3 regions of the Cytobacillus sp. ABV4_503 genome follow, and region 2 is predicted to be linked to each of the others. Evidence: a T-box and tRNA genes for the amino acid it is inferred to sense, from the RefSeq annotation. Region 2 holds a T-box; the other regions hold tRNA genes.

The links. A T-box is a leader RNA that pairs with one kind of tRNA and senses whether it is charged. The one in region 2 lies ahead of leuS (leucine--tRNA ligase), so its partner is inferred to be a tRNA-Leu.
Region 1: it has a tRNA-Leu gene. The T-box ahead of leuS (leucine--tRNA ligase) is inferred to sense a tRNA for this amino acid. The anticodon was not compared.
Region 3: it has a tRNA-Leu gene. The T-box ahead of leuS (leucine--tRNA ligase) is inferred to sense a tRNA for this amino acid. The anticodon was not compared.

Annotation. Positions count from the first base shown of each region.
Region 1 is NZ_JBSWTH010000001.1:4,977,898-4,982,628, reverse strand. It holds rRNA gene ACXAD1_RS24875 (16S ribosomal RNA) at 1-172, opposite strand, end outside; tRNA gene ACXAD1_RS24870 (tRNA-Ala) at 336-411, opposite strand; tRNA gene ACXAD1_RS24865 (tRNA-Pro) at 420-496, opposite strand; tRNA gene ACXAD1_RS24860 (tRNA-Arg) at 502-578, opposite strand; tRNA gene ACXAD1_RS24855 (tRNA-Leu) at 593-681, opposite strand; tRNA gene ACXAD1_RS24850 (tRNA-Gly) at 689-763, opposite strand; tRNA gene ACXAD1_RS24845 (tRNA-Leu) at 772-856, opposite strand; tRNA gene ACXAD1_RS24840 (tRNA-Lys) at 872-947, opposite strand; tRNA gene ACXAD1_RS24835 (tRNA-Thr) at 1,091-1,166, opposite strand; tRNA gene ACXAD1_RS24830 (tRNA-Val) at 1,175-1,250, opposite strand; rRNA gene rrf (5S ribosomal RNA) at 1,260-1,376, opposite strand; rRNA gene ACXAD1_RS24820 (23S ribosomal RNA) at 1,455-4,390, opposite strand; rRNA gene ACXAD1_RS24815 (16S ribosomal RNA) at 4,597-4,731, opposite strand, start outside.
Region 2 is NZ_JBSWTH010000001.1:3,977,926-3,982,656, reverse strand. It holds gene ACXAD1_RS19970 (GntP family permease) at 1-481, shown strand, start outside; gene ACXAD1_RS19965 (3-hydroxybutyrate dehydrogenase) at 540-1,316, shown strand; T-box leader at 1,428-1,651, shown strand; gene leuS (leucine--tRNA ligase) at 1,827-4,244, shown strand; gene ACXAD1_RS19955 (rhodanese-like domain-containing protein) at 4,410-4,715, shown strand.
Region 3 is NZ_JBSWTH010000001.1:868,740-873,470, reverse strand. It holds gene ACXAD1_RS04510 (carbohydrate ABC transporter permease) at 1-172, opposite strand, end outside; gene ACXAD1_RS04505 (nuclease-related domain-containing protein) at 354-1,001, shown strand; tRNA gene ACXAD1_RS04500 (tRNA-Leu) at 1,825-1,906, opposite strand; tRNA gene ACXAD1_RS04495 (tRNA-Leu) at 1,930-2,018, opposite strand; tRNA gene ACXAD1_RS04490 (tRNA-Cys) at 2,047-2,120, opposite strand; tRNA gene ACXAD1_RS04485 (tRNA-Gly) at 2,139-2,213, opposite strand; tRNA gene ACXAD1_RS04480 (tRNA-Gln) at 2,218-2,292, opposite strand; tRNA gene ACXAD1_RS04475 (tRNA-His) at 2,351-2,426, opposite strand; tRNA gene ACXAD1_RS04470 (tRNA-Trp) at 2,438-2,511, opposite strand; tRNA gene ACXAD1_RS04465 (tRNA-Tyr) at 2,519-2,602, opposite strand; tRNA gene ACXAD1_RS04460 (tRNA-Thr) at 2,619-2,694, opposite strand; tRNA gene ACXAD1_RS04455 (tRNA-Phe) at 2,713-2,785, opposite strand; tRNA gene ACXAD1_RS04450 (tRNA-Asp) at 2,809-2,885, opposite strand; tRNA gene ACXAD1_RS04445 (tRNA-Met) at 2,889-2,962, opposite strand; tRNA gene ACXAD1_RS04440 (tRNA-Val) at 2,972-3,047, opposite strand; tRNA gene ACXAD1_RS04435 (tRNA-Glu) at 3,052-3,126, opposite strand; tRNA gene ACXAD1_RS04430 (tRNA-Ser) at 3,142-3,232, opposite strand; tRNA gene ACXAD1_RS04425 (tRNA-Asn) at 3,236-3,310, opposite strand; rRNA gene rrf (5S ribosomal RNA) at 3,331-3,447, opposite strand; rRNA gene ACXAD1_RS04415 (23S ribosomal RNA) at 3,574-4,731, opposite strand, start outside.

The sequences.
Region 1 (4,731 bases), 1.0 Mb from region 2:
GTATTAGCCCCGGTTTCCCGGAGTTATCCCAGTCTTACAGGCAGGTTGCCCACGTGTTACTCACCCGTCCGCCGCTGACTTCAGGGAGCAAGCTCCCATCTGTCCGCTCGACTTGCATGTATTAGGCACGCCGCCAGCGTTCGTCCTGAGCCAGGATCAAACTCTCCATATAAGAGTTGATTAAGCTCATAAGTTGTCTTTTCAAAAAAGACTAAAGAATTAACGTTGACGTTTTTGTTCGTTCAGTTTTCAAAGATCAATCCGCCGCTTGAGGCGACTTTATTATCTTATCAGGTTTAAACACCTGAGTCAATAACTTTTTTTGAAAGTTTTTTTGGTGGAGCCTAGCGGGATCGAACCGCTGACCTCCTGCGTGCAAAGCAGGCGCTCTCCCAGCTGAGCTAAGGCCCCAATATTAATGGTCGGGAAGACAGGATTCGAACCTGCGACCCCTTGGTCCCAAACCAAGTGCTCTACCAAGCTGAGCTACTCCCCGTAATATGGCGCGCCCGAGAGGAGTCGAACCCCTAACCTTTTGATCCGTAGTCAAACGCTCTATCCAATTGAGCTACGGGCGCAATATAAAATTAAATGGTGCCGAGGACCGGAATCGAACCGGTACGGTAGTCACCTACCGCAGGATTTTAAGTCCTGTGCGTCTGCCAGTTCCGCCACCCCGGCATAAAAATGGAGCGGAAGACGGGATTCGAACCCGCGACCCCCACCTTGGCAAGGTGATGTTCTACCACTGAACTACTTCCGCTTAAAGAATGGTGCGGGTGAAGGGAGTCGAACCCCCACGCCTTGCGGCGCCAGATCCTAAGTCTGGTGCGTCTGCCAATTCCGCCACACCCGCAATATGAAATTAAAATGGTGAGCCATGAAGGACTCGAACCTTCGACCCTCTGATTAAAAGTCAGATGCTCTACCGACTGAGCTAATGGCTCATAATTTTATGAGAATTCCTAAAGCCTGTTATGTGCAGTCAGATGTTCCAAAGCTAAACGCTTTGTCACAGATTGCTATTCAGATGAAGAAATTCACTGATGCTGCAATCTGCTCTACCGACTGAGCTAATGGCTCGTTGAAGTGGTGCCGGCGAGAGGACTTGAACCCCCAACCTACTGATTACAAGTCAGTTGCTCTACCAATTGAGCTACACCGGCAAGTTGTATGGTGGAGGATGACGGGATCGAACCGCCGACCCTCTGCTTGTAAGGCAGATGCTCTCCCAGCTGAGCTAATCCTCCATAATATACGCCCGGCAGCGTCCTACTCTCACAGGGGGACAGCCCCCAACTACCATCGGCGCTGAGAAGCTTAACTTCCGTGTTCGGTATGGGAACGGGTGTGACCTTCTCGCTATCGCCACCGGACTATTTGATTGAAGAAACTTCGTTCCTTCAAAACTAGATAATGCATGAAGAAGTATTTGCCGAGTATTCACCAATGACTTGGTTAAGTCCTCGATCGATTAGTATCAGTCAGCTCCACATGTCGCCACGCTTCCACCTCTGACCTATCAACCTGATCATCTTTCAGGGATCTTACTAGCTTGACGCTATGGGAAATCTCATCTCGAGGGGGGCTTCATGCTTAGATGCTTTCAGCACTTATCCCTTCCGCACATAGCTACCCAGCGATGCCTTTGGCAAGACAACTGGTACACCAGCGGTGCGTCCATCCCGGTCCTCTCGTACTAAGGACAGCTCCTCTCAAATTTCCTGCGCCCACGACGGATAGGGACCGAACTGTCTCACGACGTTCTGAACCCAGCTCGCGTACCGCTTTAATGGGCGAACAGCCCAACCCTTGGGACCGACTACAGCCCCAGGATGCGATGAGCCGACATCGAGGTGCCAAACCTCCCCGTCGATGTGGACTCTTGGGGGAGATAAGCCTGTTATCCCCGGGGTAGCTTTTATCCGTTGAGCGATGGCCCTTCCATGCGGAACCACCGGATCACTAAGCCCGACTTTCGTCCCTGCTCGACTTGTAGGTCTCGCAGTCAAGCTCCCTTGTGCCTTTACACTCTGCGAATGATTTCCAACCATTCTGAGGGAACCTTTGGGCGCCTCCGTTACTTTTTAGGAGGCGACCGCCCCAGTCAAACTGCCCACCTGACACTGTCTCCCGCCCCGATCAGGGGCGCGGGTTAGAATTTCAATACAGCCAGGGTAGTATCCCACCGACGCCTCCACCGAAGCTGGCGCTCCGGCTTCTCAGGCTCCTACCTATCCTGTACAAGCTGTACCAAAATTCAATATCAGGCTACAGTAAAGCTCCACGGGGTCTTTCCGTCCTGTCGCGGGTAACCTGCATCTTCACAGGTACTATAATTTCACCGAGTCTCTCGTTGAGACAGTGCCCAGATCGTTACGCCTTTCGTGCGGGTCGGAACTTACCCGACAAGGAATTTCGCTACCTTAGGACCGTTATAGTTACGGCCGCCGTTTACTGGGGCTTCGATTCAAAGCTTCGCTTGCGCTAACCTCTCCTCTTAACCTTCCAGCACCGGGCAGGCGTCAGCCCCTATACTTCGCCTTGCGGCTTCGCAGAGACCTGTGTTTTTGCTAAACAGTCGCCTGGGCCTATTCACTGCGGCTCATCAGGGCTATGCACCCTAATGAGCACCCCTTCTCCCGAAGTTACGGGGTCATTTTGCCGAGTTCCTTAACGAGAGTTCTCTCGCTCACCTTAGGATTCTCTCCTCGCCTACCTGTGTCGGTTTGCGGTACGGGCACCTTTTCCCTCGCTAGAGGCTTTTCTTGGCAGTGTGGAATCAGGAACTTCGGTACTAAATTTCCCTCGCCGTCACAGCTCAGCCTGTGTGGTAACGGGATTTGCCTCGTTACCGGCCTAACTGCTTGGACGCGCTAATCCAGCAGCGCGCTTACCCTATCCTCCTGCGTCCCCCCATTGCTCAAACGGTAAAGAGGTGGTACAGGAATATCAACCTGTTGTCCATCGCCTACGCTTTTCAGCCTCGGCTTAGGTCCCGACTAACCCTGAGCGGACGAGCCTTCCTCAGGAAACCTTAGGCATTCGGTGGATGGGATTCTCACCCATCTTTCGCTACTCATACCGGCATTCTCACTTCTAAGCGCTCCACCAGTCCTTGCGGTCTGGCTTCAACGCCCTTAGAACGCTCTCCTACCACTGACATCGGAAGATGTCAATCCACAGCTTCGGTGATACGTTTAGCCCCGGTACATTTTCGGCGCGGAGTCACTCGACCAGTGAGCTATTACGCACTCTTTAAATGGTGGCTGCTTCTAAGCCAACATCCTGGTTGTCTAAGCAACTCCACATCCTTTTCCACTTAACGTATACTTTGGGACCTTAGCTGGTGGTCTGGGCTGTTTCCCTCTTGACTACGGATCTTATCACTCGCAGTCTGACTCCCATGGATAAGTCTTTGGCATTCGGAGTTTGTCTGAATTCGGTAACCCGATGGGGGCCCCTAGTCCAAACAGTGCTCTACCTCCAAGACTCTTACTACATGAGGCTAGCCCTAAAGCTATTTCGGAGAGAACCAGCTATCTCCAAGTTCGATTGGAATTTCTCCGCTACCCACACCTCATCCCCGCACTTTTCAACGTGCGTGGGTTCGGGCCTCCATCCAGTGTTACCTGGACTTCACCCTGGACATGGGTAGATCACCTGGTTTCGGGTCTACGACCACATACTCATTCGCCCTATTCAGACTCGCTTTCGCTGCGGCTCCGTCTCTTCAACTTAACCTCGCATGTAATCGTAACTCGCCGGTTCATTCTACAAAAGGCACGCTATCACCCATTAACGGGCTCTAACTACTTGTAGGCACACGGTTTCAGGATCTCTTTCACTCCCCTTCCGGGGTGCTTTTCACCTTTCCCTCACGGTACTGGTTCACTATCGGTCACTAGGGAGTATTTAGCCTTGGGAGATGGTCCTCCCTGCTTCCGACGGGATTTCTCGTGTCCCGCCGTACTCAGGATCCACTCTGGAGGGAACGAAGTTTCAACTACAGGGCTTTTACCTTCTCTGGCCGGCCTTTCCAGACCTGTTCATTTACCTCGTTCCTTTGTAACTCCGTGTAGAGTGTCCTACAACCCCAAGAGGCAAGCCTCTTGGTTTGGGCTAATCCCGTTTCGCTCGCCGCTACTCAGGGAATCGCGTTTGCTTTCTCTTCCTCCGGGTACTTAGATGTTTCAGTTCCCCGGGTCTGCCTTCAATACCCTATGTATTCAGGTAAAGATCCTATCCCATTACGGATAGGGGGTTTCCCCATTCGGAAATCTCCGGATCAAAGCTTACTTACAGCTCCCCGAAGCATATCGGTGTTAGTACCGTCCTTCATCGGCTCCTAGTGCCAAGGCATTCACCGTGCGCCCTTTCTAACTTAACCGTATTTGACGGGTTCATCGAAGATGAACAGCATCAAAGGTTTTTAACTCTATTTAACATAGAGAGAATTGACTAAAATGGCGATTACTCGGTTATTGCTTCTTCATTAACATTATCTAGTTTTCAAAGAACGAATCTTTCATTGAGAGATTGAACTCTCAAAACTGAACGAACAAAACACGTCACGTTTCATGTAAATATCCTTAGAAAGGAGGTGATCCAGCCGCACCTTCCGATACGGCTACCTTGTTACGACTTCACCCCAATCATCTGTCCCACCTTAGGCGGCTGGCTCCAAAAGGTTACCCCACCGACTTCGGGTGTTACAAACTCTCGTGGTGT
Region 2 (4,731 bases):
TTTCACAAATTTCTGGAATGCTGTGTCTGATGGAACATTAGGTGCATTGATTGCTATAGGGAATACGGCTGCTGTTGTCGGATTTGGCGGCGTGGCAAAGGCGGTGCCTGCATTTGCCACAGCAGTAGATTGGATGACAAGCATTCCTGGAAGCCCGCTGATAGGCGGTGCCATAGCAGTAAGTGTTATAGCCGGCATGACCGGTTCAGCTTCAGGCGGGCAGGCCATCGCATTGCCTATTCTGGCCCCGCATTATATGGACATGGGCGTCAATGCAGAAGCCCTGCACAGAACGGTTGCCATTTCATCTGGTGCCCTGGACTCTTTGCCGCATAATGGCTATGTCGTTACCACTGTAAGGGCAATCTGCGGGGAATCTCACCAGGCTGCATATGGAGCGGTAGCGGCTGTTACAGTAATCGTTCCGCTGATTGGTTTAGCACTTGCGATTGTATTATTCTCACTCGGACTAGGAATCTAAATTTCGGCAGGGGCTCATAAAATAGAGCCCCGGCTTTGTTTTTGAAAGGAGCTTATTCATGGTACAAAACAAAGTAGTTTTTATAACTGGTGCAGCGCAGGGAATTGGCTATGAAATTGGCAAGAGATTTGCCGAGCACGGCTCGAAAATTGTTTTGACAGATATTCAGGAAGATGCCGTGAAAAAAGCTGCGGAAAATTTGCAGGATGAAGGTTTTGAAGCGCTTGGGCTAAAGTGTGATGTGACCTCAGAGTCTGATATACAAGCGGCCATCAATGAAACCGTCAGCCAATTTGGTTCTTTGGATGTGCTCATTAACAATGCAGGGCTGCAGCATGTTTCCTTTATTGAAGATTTTCCTACTGAGAAATTCGAGTTTCTGATCAAAGTGATGCTGACTGCACCGTTCATGGCCATTAAACATGTCATGCCCGTCATGAAACAACAAAAGTCCGGCCGTATCCTGAACATGGCATCCATTAACGGTCTTGTTGGATTTGCAGGGAAAGCGGCATATAACAGTGCCAAGCATGGTGTTATAGGCCTTACTAAAGTTGCAGCATTGGAGGCTGCTGAAGATGGCATCACGGTTAATGCCATTTGCCCGGGCTATGTAGATACACCACTCGTAAGAAATCAGCTGAATGATCTTGCTAAAACAAGAAATGTACCTATTGAAAAAGCGCTGGAAGAAGTTATTTATCCCTTAGTGCCGCAAAAGAGGCTGCTGACGGTAGAAGAGATTGCAGATTATGCTATTTTTTTGGCCGGTGACGGAGCTAAAGGAATTACTGGCCAGGCGGCAGTTATTGATGGAGGATATACTGTTCAGTAGTTACAGGCACATTTTCGAAAAGCATTGCATATTCTAGATATTAAATTCCTGTCAGGATAAGCCTACTTGCATCCTGGCGGGAAATTTATTACAATAGTCATATTCTTATACTAAAATGCTTAGATAAGGAGCAGTAGTGGTGCAGCAGCCCGTTTTAGAGAGTTGACGGAAGGTGCAAGTCAGCCGGGCACATCATGAACTCGCCTTTGAGCAGCAAGTGTGAAGTACCAGTAATGCTTGCCGTTTTCCGCGTTAAGGATGAATGAAGCGAGTGACATGTTCACTAATGTGGGTGGTACCGCGGGAGATTTATACATAATCCTCTCGTCCCTTTTTTGGGATGAGAGGTTTTTTATTTTTTTAGGCTGTCTCGTAAAGGTTGTTGCTTACAGACTAAGTTTAACTATCTGAGTTGATTGCAGCGGAAATCAACGGGCATTATTCATAAGCCAAACAATGTTTTATAAGAAGAGAGCCTGATTTTATTTTCATTAATAGGAGGAAACAAAAATGAGTTTCAATCATCAGGAGATTGAAAAAAAGTGGCAAGGCTACTGGGAAGAAAATAAAACTTTCAAAACAACTGAAGATAAAGGCAAGCGCAAATTTTATGCACTTGATATGTTCCCTTACCCTTCAGGCGCAGGACTTCATGTCGGGCACCCGGAAGGATATACGGCAACAGACATCCTTTCCCGCATGAAGCGCATGCAGGGCTATAATGTCCTTCACCCAATGGGCTGGGATGCATTTGGTTTGCCTGCCGAGCAATACGCCCTTGATACAGGAAACGATCCTGCTGAATTCACAGAACAGAATATCAACACCTTCCGCCGCCAGATAAAGGCGTTAGGCTTTTCATATGACTGGAATCGTGAAGTAAACACAACAGACCCTGAATACTATAAATGGACTCAGTGGATATTCTTAAAGCTTTATGAAAAAGGGCTTGCATATATCGATGAAGTAGCTGTTAACTGGTGTCCCGCACTTGGAACAGTGCTTGCTAATGAAGAGGTCATTGACGGAAAAAGTGAACGCGGAGGCCATCCGGTAGAACGACGTCCAATGAGACAGTGGATGCTTAAAATTACAGCTTATGCGGATCGCCTGCTTGAAGATCTTGATTTACTGGATTGGCCAGAGAGCCTAAAGGATATGCAGCGAAACTGGATCGGCCGTTCGGAAGGAGCAGAAGTAACATTCAATATTGAAGGCCATGATGGCACGTTCACTGTTTTCACAACACGCCCTGACACATTATATGGTGCAACATATGCTGTTCTTGCTCCGGAACATGCGCTTGTTGATAAAATCACAACAGAAGGGCAGCGCGAGGCAGTTCAGGCCTACATTGACAAAGTAAAGAGCAAGAGCGACCTAGAGCGGACAGATCTTGCTAAAGAAAAAACAGGTGTCTTCACTGGTGCTTATGCGATTAACCCTGCCAATGGCGAAAAAATGCCAATCTGGATTGCAGATTATGTATTAGTCAGCTATGGAACTGGGGCCATCATGGCGGTTCCAGCTCATGACGAGCGGGACTATGAGTTCGCCAAGCAATTTGATCTTCCTATTATAGAAGTTGTTGCCGGCGGAGATGTTGAAAAAGAAGCATACACTGGCGACGGCGAGCATGTGAACTCAGGTTTCCTTAATGGTTTAAACAAAGAGGAAGCAATTGAGAAAATGATCACATGGCTTGAAGAAAAAGGCATTGGCACTAAGAAGATTACTTATCGTCTTCGTGACTGGCTATTCAGCCGCCAGCGCTATTGGGGCGAACCGATTCCAGTAATCCACTGGGAAGATGGCACAATGACTGCCGTGCCTGAAGATCAGCTGCCATTAGTGCTTCCAAAAACTACGGAAATCAAACCATCCGGCACTGGAGAGTCACCATTAGCCAACATTGATGAGTGGGTTAATGTTGTGGATCCTGAAACAGGCAAAAAAGGCCGCAGGGAAACAAACACAATGCCGCAATGGGCAGGCAGCTGCTGGTACTATCTTCGCTATATTGATCCGAAAAACAGTGAAGCTCTTGCAGACCCTGAGAAATTGAAAGAATGGCTTCCAGTTGATATTTATATCGGAGGAGCTGAACATGCGGTCCTTCATCTTCTATATGCCCGCTTCTGGCACAAGGTCCTTTACGATGTGGGAGTTGTCCATACGAAGGAACCTTTCCAAAAGCTATTTAACCAAGGTATGATTCTTGGGGAAAATAATGAGAAAATGAGTAAATCAAAAGGCAATGTCGTTAATCCGGATGAAATTGTTGCAAGCCACGGTGCTGATACTCTTCGTCTATACGAAATGTTCATGGGTCCGCTTGAAGCTTCCATCGCATGGTCTACAAATGGATTGGATGGTTCAAGAAGATTCCTTGATCGCATCTGGCGATTGTTTGTGGAAGAGACTGGTGAATTAAGCCCGGGAATTCAGGACATTGAAGAAGGCAGCAGCCTTGAAAAGGTTTACCACCAAACGGTGAAAAAAGTAACTGAGGATTACGAAGGGCTGCGTTTCAACACGGCTATTTCTCAAATGATGGTATTCATCAATGAAGCATATAAAGCAGATGTGCTTCCAAAGATCTTTGCAGAAGGCTTTGTTAAAATGCTTTCACCAATTGCTCCTCACATGTCCGAAGAGCTTTGGTCAAAATTAGGCCATGGTGAATCTATTGCTTATGAAGCCTGGCCTGCATTTGATGAAGCCAAAATGACAGATGATGAAGTTGAAATTGTTATCCAGATCAACGGCAAAGTTAAAGCAAAGCTTATGGTTCCTGCCGATGCCAAAAAAGACCTATTGGAGCAAATCGCAATGGGCGATGACAAAGTAAAAGAACAAATTGACGGAAAAACTGTCCGTAAAGTCATCGCGGTACCAGGTAAACTTGTAAATATCGTTGCAAATTAAGTTAGATCAGATGAAACCACCTCTATTAGATCAGGGGTGGTTTTTGTAGTTGTGTTATAGAAACTTCCCATTTATATTTTTTGTGCCATATAGGGTATTATAGGAGTGGCAGCATTATTAAATGCTAAGTGCTATTTATAAAGCTTTCCAGAAAGGGTGTTAGGATTGGACCGTATTGAAGAGATTACAACAGAAGAATTACAGAAAAAGCTTGAAGCTGGGGAGAAGCTTGAGCTTGTAGATGTGAGGGAAGATGAAGAGGTTGCATCCGGCATGATTCCAGGCGCGAGACATATCCGTATGGGCACGGTACCCGAGAATCTTGATAAATTTGATAAAGATACGGAGTACATTATTATTTGCCGTTCTGGCAATCGCAGCGGAAACGTATGCCACTATTTGCAGGACCAGGGATATAAAGTCCGCAATATGACAGGGGGCATGCTGAACTGGCAGGGGGAAACAAAATAGAATAGAGCGGAGCCGC
Region 3 (4,731 bases), 3.1 Mb from region 2:
AATAATAAATCCCCATCAAGAAAGGAATGATCTGAATCACCAGGAAAAAAATTAATGCCGGCCCTACAAAAGCACTATATGTTAGAATTTTTTTCAGATTTGCTTTTTTCCTGGATACTGTTTTTATCTCTGAATTAACTGCTGGTTTCCGTATCTCAGCCTTTGTCTCCAATTGTCTTCACCGCCCCCTCATTTCTTGCAAACGCTTTCCTACATTATATTTGAAACCGCTTGCATATATAGGTGACTGGATTGACTAAAATGGTGCAATATTTTGACTTCTTAAATTGTAACTTTTTTTAATGGAAGATATTGCATAGAATGAAGCTATCTTGAATATTGGGATGTGAGATATGATATTAAAATTTCGGTATGAACCAGTAGAATTAAAGATGCTTCGGTTTTTAAATGGAAGATTGCGGCTGTCCCCTAAAGATTACAGCCACTTTCATAATTTAGAAAAAGGTTTTTCAAGTGAGAAAATATTTGATCAGCTCCTCGAAGAATTACCTGAGGAATGGATTATTCTTCATGATTTATTGTTCGATTACAGTAACACCTTTTTCCAAATAGATTCACTATTAATCACTGGGGACTGCATCTATATTTTTGAAGTTAAGAATTATGCGGGAGACTTTTATATCGAACAAGACAGATGGTACACCGCACCATCAAATACTGAAGTTAAAAACCCTCTTCTGCAGCTGCAGCGAAGTGAATCTCTCCTGAGAAGACTTCTGCAGGAATTGGGAGTAAAAACCCCTCTTAAGGCTCTTCTAATTTTTATTAACCCCGAGTTTCATCTTTATCAAGCCACAATGAATCTTCCTGCTATACTTCCAGCACAAACTAAACGATTAATAGACAGGCTAAAATTGAAATCTCAGCAGCCGAATAAAAAACATTTAATGCTGGCGGACAAGCTAATGTCCATGCATTTGAAGGATAATCCTTATGGCAGGAGATTTGAGTATACCTTTGAGAAATTGGAGAAGGGGTAAGGTGTGCTTCTTGCCAGCACTTTATGGAGCGATTGCATAGAGCTGCATTAGTATGTAACAATTGTGGATGCAAAGAAGATGTCGAATTGGCAATCCTTAGAAATATTAAAGAATTTAGAGTAATGTTTCCCGAAATGCTGTTAACAACCAATATTGTGCATGAATGGTGTTCAGATATTATTTCAAAGAAAAAAATCCGGAAAATACTATCAAACAACTTTAATCATATCATTCATGTCAAGACTTCTTACTTTGAATAAACCATAATTTTGTTGTTGTGATAGCTTACTTTCAACTGTAAGGCATGTCCCCTTCGGCTTTCCTCGCACTAATCATGAATTAGAATCTTTTAATTCAATCTATCAACACTGAATGGCTCTATTCAGTACTTTTAGTTCCATTCACATTATATCTTCGAACCTTAACGACATTATTCTGCCGCATTAGTTCCGTTTACATGATGTCATCGAACCTTAAGTGCTCTATTCTGCTGCATTAGTTCCGTTCACATGACATCTTTGAAACTGAATGGCACTATTCTGCCGCTTTAGCTATTAGTCTAGTCAATTTTCATTATTAAGACACAACGTCATTTATTCCTCCTGCCAAGACAAGAATAATGCCCTTTTGAATTACTTCCGAACAGTTCAGAACCCTTTTTCGAAACTACCTTCTGAATCGTTCGGACCCTGTATTGATACAACTTTCATTTTAATCAGCCGAATCGTTGCACTCATAATTGCTATCCGCATTAAAATTTCCACGTAAATATATTAGTCAACAACAAAAAAAGGTTTCCCAATAAAGGAAGCCTCTTTTCAGATACCGGTGGTCGGGGTCGAACCGACACTCCAGAAGGAACACGATTTTGAGTCGTGCGCGTCTGCCAATTCCGCCACACCGGCATATTAAAATGTAGTAAATCTTGTGGTGCCGAGGACCGGAATCGAACCGGTACGGTAGTCACCTACCGCAGGATTTTAAGTCCTGTGCGTCTGCCAGTTCCGCCACCCCGGCGTATATCAGCGAGTCAAGATTTAGATTATGGAGGCGGCAACCGGATTCGAACCGGTGGTAAAGGTTTTGCAGACCTCTGCCTTACCACTTGGCTATGCCGCCATAAATTAAATATTATTCTGGAGCGGAAGACGGGATTCGAACCCGCGACCCCCACCTTGGCAAGGTGATGTTCTACCACTGAACTACTTCCGCAAAATGGCTGGGCTAGCAGGATTCGAACCTGCGAGTGACGGAGTCAAAGTCCGGTGCCTTACCGCTTGGCTATAGCCCATTGATCATTCGTATTACATTTATATGTGAGTTATACTCGTACTGTTACTTTAAAATTATGGGGCGACTGATGGGAATCGAACCCACGAGTGTCGGAGCCACAATCCGATGCGTTAACCACTTCGCCACAGCCGCCATAATAATATTGGCAGGGGTAGTAGGAATCGAACCCACATCAAAGGTTTTGGAGACCTTCGTTTTACCATTAAACTATACCCCTATTTAAATGGTGGAGGGGGGCAGATTCGAACTGCCGAACCCGAAGGAGCGGATTTACAGTCCGCCGCGTTTAGCCACTTCGCTACCCCTCCATATTAACATAAAAAATGGTGCCGGCGAGAGGACTTGAACCCCCAACCTACTGATTACAAGTCAGTTGCTCTACCAATTGAGCTACACCGGCTAATCAATTCAGTAAAGGTGGCTCAGGACGGAATCGAACCGCCGACACAAGGATTTTCAGTCCTTTGCTCTACCGACTGAGCTACTGAGCCACATATTATTAATATTGTAAAAATGGCGGTCCGGACGGGACTCGAACCCGCGACCTCCTGCGTGACAGGCAGGCATTCTAACCAACTGAACTACCGGACCAGATTGCGGGGGCAGGATTTGAACCTGCGACCTTCGGGTTATGAGCCCGACGAGCTACCGGACTGCTCCACCCCGCGACAATAATATGGTGGAGGATGACGGGATCGAACCGCCGACCCTCTGCTTGTAAGGCAGATGCTCTCCCAGCTGAGCTAATCCTCCAAAATGGTGACCCCTACGGGATTCGAACCCGTGTTACCGCCGTGAAAGGGCGGTGTCTTAACCGCTTGACCAAGGGGCCAATATGAAATTATAATGGCGGAGAGCAAGGGATTTGAACCCTTGATACGCGGTTAGCGTATACACGATTTCCAATCGTGCTCCTTCGGCCACTCGGACAGCTCTCCATTTGGCTCCGCAGGTAGGATTCGAACCTACGACCGTTCGGTTAACAGCCGAATGCTCTACCACTGAGCTACTGCGGAATAATGATATTTGTAAAACAGCCCGGCAGCGTCCTACTCTCACAAGGGGACAGCCCCTAACTACCATCGGCGCTGAGAAGCTTAACTTCCGTGTTCGGTATGGGAACGGGTGTGACCTTCTCGCCATCGCCACCAGACTATTTTTCAAAGACAAGTATTATTATACCGTCTTTCTATCATTTTTCAAGAGGAAATTTACTTTTTTTCGTTCCCTCAAAACTAGATAATGCATGAAGAAGTATTGCCGAGTATTCACCAATGACTTGGTTAAGTCCTCGATCGATTAGTATCAGTCAGCTCCACATGTCGCCACGCTTCCACCTCTGACCTATCAACCTGATCATCTTTCAGGGATCTTACTAGCTTGACGCTATGGGAAATCTCATCTCGAGGGGGGCTTCATGCTTAGATGCTTTCAGCACTTATCCCTTCCGCACATAGCTACCCAGCGATGCCTTTGGCAAGACAACTGGTACACCAGCGGTGCGTCCATCCCGGTCCTCTCGTACTAAGGACAGCTCCTCTCAAATTTCCTGCGCCCACGACGGATAGGGACCGAACTGTCTCACGACGTTCTGAACCCAGCTCGCGTACCGCTTTAATGGGCGAACAGCCCAACCCTTGGGACCGACTACAGCCCCAGGATGCGATGAGCCGACATCGAGGTGCCAAACCTCCCCGTCGATGTGGACTCTTGGGGGAGATAAGCCTGTTATCCCCGGGGTAGCTTTTATCCGTTGAGCGATGGCCCTTCCATGCGGAACCACCGGATCACTAAGCCCGACTTTCGTCCCTGCTCGACTTGTAGGTCTCGCAGTCAAGCTCCCTTGTGCCTTTACACTCTGCGAATGATTTCCAACCATTCTGAGGGAACCTTTGGGCGCCTCCGTTACTTTTTAGGAGGCGACCGCCCCAGTCAAACTGCCCACCTGACACTGTCTCCCGCCCCGATCAGGGGCGCGGGTTAGAATTTCAATACAGCCAGGGTAGTATCCCACCGACGCCTCCACCGAAGCTGGCGCTCCGGCTTCTCAGGCTCCTACCTATCCTGTACAAGCTGTACCAAAATTCAATATCAGGCTACAGTAAAGCTCCACGGGGTCTTTCCGTCCTGTCGCGGGTAACCTGCATCTTCACAGGTACTATAATTTCACCGAGTCTCTCGTTGAGACAGTGCCCAGATCGTTACGCCTTTCGTGCGGGTCGGAACTTACCCGACAAGGAATTTCGCTACCTTAGGACCGTTATAGTTACGGCCGCCGTTTACTGGGGCTTCGATTCAAAGCTTCGCTTGCGCTAACCTCTCCTCTTAACCTTCCAGCACCGGGCAGGCGTCAGCCCCTATACTTCGCCTTGCGGCTTCGCAGAGACCTGTGTTTTTGCTAAACAGTCGCCTGGGCCTATTCACTGCGGCTCATCAG